Regions from separate parts of the Vreelandella sp. GE22 genome, predicted to be linked through region 2. Evidence: riboswitches for the same ligand, from Rfam matches in the RefSeq annotation. Region 2 holds a riboswitch; the other holds the start of a gene.
What was found. Region 2 has a riboswitch for cobalamin ahead of ACWHRL_RS06520 (TonB-dependent receptor domain-containing protein). Riboswitches for the same ligand answer to the same signal wherever they lie in the genome.
Positions count from the first base shown of each region.

Region 1: another riboswitch for cobalamin. It lies ahead of ACWHRL_RS16610 (ABC transporter substrate-binding protein); the one in region 2 lies ahead of ACWHRL_RS06520 (TonB-dependent receptor domain-containing protein).

Region 1 is NZ_OZ309110.1:3,534,647-3,537,025, forward strand. It holds gene ACWHRL_RS16600 (cytochrome c oxidase assembly protein) at 1-518, opposite strand, end outside; gene ACWHRL_RS16605 (DUF2243 domain-containing protein) at 519-986, opposite strand; cobalamin riboswitch at 1,091-1,282, shown strand; gene ACWHRL_RS16610 (ABC transporter substrate-binding protein) at 1,325-2,341, shown strand; gene ACWHRL_RS16615 (FecCD family ABC transporter permease) at 2,341-2,379, shown strand, end outside.
Region 2 is NZ_OZ309110.1:1,383,376-1,385,754, reverse strand. It holds gene ACWHRL_RS06520 (TonB-dependent receptor domain-containing protein) at 1-1,313, opposite strand, end outside; cobalamin riboswitch at 1,452-1,669, opposite strand; gene ACWHRL_RS06515 (bifunctional adenosylcobinamide kinase/adenosylcobinamide-phosphate guanylyltransferase) at 1,690-2,127, opposite strand; gene ACWHRL_RS06510 (histidine phosphatase family protein) at 2,079-2,379, opposite strand, start outside.

The DNA of each region.
Region 1 (2,379 bases), 1.7 Mb from region 2:
ATCGCCCAGCAGAAAAGATAACCTGCCAGCAGGAAATGCAGGTGAATGGCGTAGTGAAGCGTCGGGCTTTCAAGCGAAGCGGCGTAAAGCGGCGTCATGTAGAGCACGTACATGCCGCCCACGTTGAGAAACAGTGCGGTGACCGGGTGAGCGATCAAGCGAATGAAGCGGCTGTGAAGAAGCGCCACTACCACCTTGCCGCCCGCCTGCGGAAGCGTTTTGAACAGCAATGTGACCGGGGCGGCCAACACCCAGGCAAGCGGCGCGAACATGCCGATCAAAAGGTGCAGCGTCATGTGCCCGATCAGGTCGTGGTGCGCCCAATTCATCAGCGAGGGCCAGAAAGCCACGCCCAGCAGCGCGCTGCCCAGCACGAAGAAACCGCACCGCTTACGGCTCCAGAACGCCCGGCGGTGAAGCCCTTGGGCGGCAACCAGGTACACCAGCGTGATGAGGACGACCAGCGCGAAGGGCAGCCAAGCCAGCAGCGAGCCATGAGTGTTGGCGTGGGCGTGCATTTAACGCGCGGCGCTTGACCGGGCGCGCCGGAAAAACCCCACCCCGACCAGCAAAAAGACGATGGCGCAGGCGTTCCATACCAGGTCGTACATCAGCGGATCCACGCCGTAACGAATCTGATGCAGGCCCAACACCTTGTGGTTGATCAGGCCATCGAAGAGCTGAAAGCCGCCCATCCCCAGAAAAAAGCCCGCTTTCGTCCAGGCAATGCTCAAACATTGGCGCTGAGAAAGATCCAACAGCATGAAGACCCCCACCACCACGGCCAGCAGTTCGCCTGCATGCAACAGCCCGTCGGACACAATACCGAATGCCGGCGTGGAGAAGTCGAAAAAGTGGTGCCACTGCAAAAGCTGGTGGAAGACGATTTCATCGACGGCCGCCATGACCCCGATGCCCACCAGCACCGCCGCCCAAAGCGAGCGCTTTGCGCTCAACGTGGTAGATGCATTCGCCATTCTGGTCATCGCCGTTCTCCCTGACTGTCATGTAAGCGTAGGCAAGCCCACCCCCGGGGTAAAGGGTGGGCGGTGCCTGGCGCAATGAGCAATTGCCCTGACCAGGGGCGCTCTCTAGAATAGCGCGCGTCGGTGTTTCTTCGGAAACTTAATAGAGAATCCAAAGCGGCCTGGCCGCGAACCGGAACTGCCCCCGCAACTGTAGGCGGCGAGCGACGCTCAAGAGACCACTGGACGCTACGTCCGGGAAGGTGAGCTAGCCATGACCCGTCAGTCAGGAGAACTGCCGACGACTCTTCACTCACCACGGCGCCCCTGGCGGCCGCGGATCATGCACGGGAGTGTACATGATGCTGACATTACGTAACGCAACGGCCCTTTTGGGCCTTTGCGCGGCGTCGGCTGCCTTGGCGGCCACCGACTACCCGCTCACGCTTGAAAGCTGCGGTCATGCCATCACCCTCGAAGCGCCGCCGGCGCGGGTGGTCACCATCGGCCAGGCGGCGACGGAAATGCTTTATCTGCTCGGCCTCGAAGAACGAATGGTCGGCACCTCGCTTTGGGTCAACCCGGTGCTCGATGAGTTTGCCGAGGCGAATGCCGGCGTCGAGCGCCTTTCCGACGACGCGCCCAGCTTCGAAAGCGTGATCAACCGAGAGCCGGACCTGGTGATTTCCGCTTTTGAGTGGATGGTCGGGCCGGCCGGTGTGGTGGGCACGCCCGAGATGTTCGACGACGCGGGGGTGGCGCTTTGGACCCTGCCTACCGAGTGCGAGGGCAAGGACAACGTCCAAAGCATGGACGGCGCGCGGCGCACGCTCTTCGACCCGGCGCTGGTGTACCAGGCCATCGCGACGCTTTCACGTATGTTCGATGTATCAGAGCGCGGCGATGGTGCCATCGAGGCGCTCAAGGCGCGGGAAACCGCCGCGATCGAGGCCGCCCAGGCACTCAGCTTGTCCAAGGATACCAGCGGCGTGTTCTGGTACTCCTCGGCACAGCTGGGTAGCGACCCTTACGTGGCAGGTGTGAACAGCGTACCGGACTGGATGATGAGCACCCTCGGCATCGACAACGTGGTGAGCATCGAAGAGGAGTGGCCGAGCGTGGGCTGGGAGCACATCGCCCGCGCCAATCCTACCTTTATCGCCGCCGCACGCATGGAGCGCCGCCGCTTCCCCGCCGACGACCTGGCCACCAAACGCGACTATCTACAAAGCGACCCGGTGACCGGGCTGCTCGACGCGGTGCAAAGCGAGCACGTGATCGAAATCGACGCCCAGGCCATGGACCCCTCGATACGCAGTATTTTCGCCCTCGAGACGCTGATCGAGCACCTGGCCAATTTCGACCTGGCGCTCTGATGCGCGCGAAAACGGCGCGCCCCGCCGCCGCCACCTGG
Region 2 (2,379 bases):
TACTGGCCCCGCGCGCCGAGTTCGACGGTCTCGGATGTTTCCGATTCGAGGTCCGGGTTGCCGAAGTCCGGGTAGTAAAGCTGGTTATAGGTCGGCGCGTTGAAGGCGGTACCATAATTGGCACGCAGGGTGTGGTGGGCGTCGACATCGAAGCCCAGGCCTACGCTTCCGGTCACCTCGTCGCCGTAGCTTTCGTTGCTATCGAAACGGGCGCTGGCCTGCAGGGTGAACGGGGCGAAGTCGAAAAGCGCCTGGCTGAACGCCGCCTTGTTGTCCCGACTGGTTTCGTCGTAATCGACGGTGCTGTCGATCTTGTCTTCGCTGTACTCGGCCCCGGCGATGAACTCATGGGCGCCGGCGGTGAAGGTATTCTCCCAGCGCGCGGTGCGGATTTTGGTGTCGAAGGTGGAGTCGCCGAACTCATCGATGTTGTCGCTTTCGTCCCGGGCCTCGGAGAGCGTGACCCGCGAGCGCCAGGCATCCATCACCGGCACCTCACCGTAGACGGCGGCCACTTGTTGCACGAAGTCGTCCTCGCCCTCGTCGTACTCGTTGTTGCCCCTGGCGCGCAGCGCCAGTACGCCGGTCTCCGCGCCGTTATCAAAAGTGTGCGAGACCCGGGCGAGCGCGGAGGTGTTGTCATAGCCCTTGTCGTCGCCACCGCGGCGCACGGGCTGGCCTTCGGTATTGAAGTGGCTGGCGGCGAAGCTGTAACGCGTGCCGCCTTCCTGGCCGCTGATACCGGCGCTGGCCCGCGCGGTGCCGAAAGAGCCGCCGCCGAAGGAGAGCCGCGGCTGCGGGCCTTGTTCATCGCCCTGGTGGGTGAATAGCTGCACCACGCCGCCGATGGCATCCGCCCCGTAAAGGCTGCCCCTGGGGCCGCGCACGACCTCGGCGCGCTCGAACATGCGCGGGTCGAGATTCGACCACGCCGCCCCGCCGCTGGTGGCGGAGCGCAGGCGGATACCGTCGATCAACAAGACGTTCTGGGCGCTTCCGGTGCCGCGAATGAACACGCTCGAATTCTTGCCGAAGCTGCCGTTGCTGGAGACGTCCACGCCGGGCTGGCCGCGTAAAAGGTCGGTGACGCTGACCGGGTCCTGGCGGCGAAAGGTGGCTTCGTCCAGTACGGTAACCGATGAAAGGCTTTGGTTGGCGGTGCGCGGGGCGAGCGTGGCAGTCACCACGACCGGGTCGAGGGCCTGATCATCGTTTGGCGTGTTCGAGGAAGGCGCTGACTGGGCGGAGGCGGCCAACGGCAGTGCGACGAGCGTCAAGGCGGTAAGCCCGGAGGTGGTACGCGAATATGACATGGTGGGTCCCTTTGGCCGTGCTCACCCGCACAGCCGATTTTTTATAGGGCCGGGCAAAGAGTGGACAAGGGGAAATAGCGGGCGTGGGTGGCCCGTATCAGCCCTAAGCACGCCCTCCGCGACTCGGCAGTAGTGGTTCTAAAACCTGACGTTTGGGCCGGTCTCCGGGCTGACGAGCAAAAGGGGCTCTCTTTAAAGGACACCCTTTTCAAACGGCCGCCTTCCCATGTCGCGGGCGACACAGTGGCATATTGGCCGTTCTTGACTCGATTACCGTTGCGGGGGCAGCGCTGGAATGGGCACCAGCTTCCCGTTTAACTGGCGCGCAGGCCAGCACCCAAAGGTGAGCGTAAACTAGCAAGTTGCCCTGACAAGGTCAATCGACCTCGGCAAGGCGCTGGGTCAGGCCGTGGCGCACGTACCACACGCGCTCGGCGCGCTTGGCCGCGTCCTGGCTCAACCAGCCGTTCAAATCGCGCAGGCGGCGGTCGTCCTGGGCCATGGGCACCAGGCCTCGGCCTACTTCGTTTAAAATCAATATGATGGTCGCGTTTCGCGTCGCAGCGGCCTGGCATAGAAAATCGATATCCTCACGCCATTGAGCGCGCAGGTGCTCGTTATCCGCCTCGTACTCGCCGTGGCGCGCCACCCAGTTTAAAAAGCCGTTGATCACCAGTGGTTTGTTGGGCACCAGTATCGAGTGGCAGTCCGCCAGGCGCTGGCCCGGGGCGAGGGTCCACCAGGCGGCGTTTTCAAAGCGCGCTTTTACGGCGTCTCGTTTTCCAGCGCGGGCACCGCCGATGAAAAGCTGCATTGCCACCCCTCTTGCTGAACGTGATACTTGAGTGTCAGGCGCCGGCCGGTGGCCTGGAGCACCGTGGCCTCCCAGAAAGGCACGGACTCGAAACGCCGTCTTAGTTCGCGAATCACCCCGCCGTGGGTGACCGCCAGTATGCGCCGATGGCCGTACTGGCGGGCGCTTTGGGCCACGTCCTCGAGCCAGGCGTCCAGGCGGTGACGCAGATCACCCGCGGATTCGCCGCCGGGGATTCTAAGCTCTCCTACG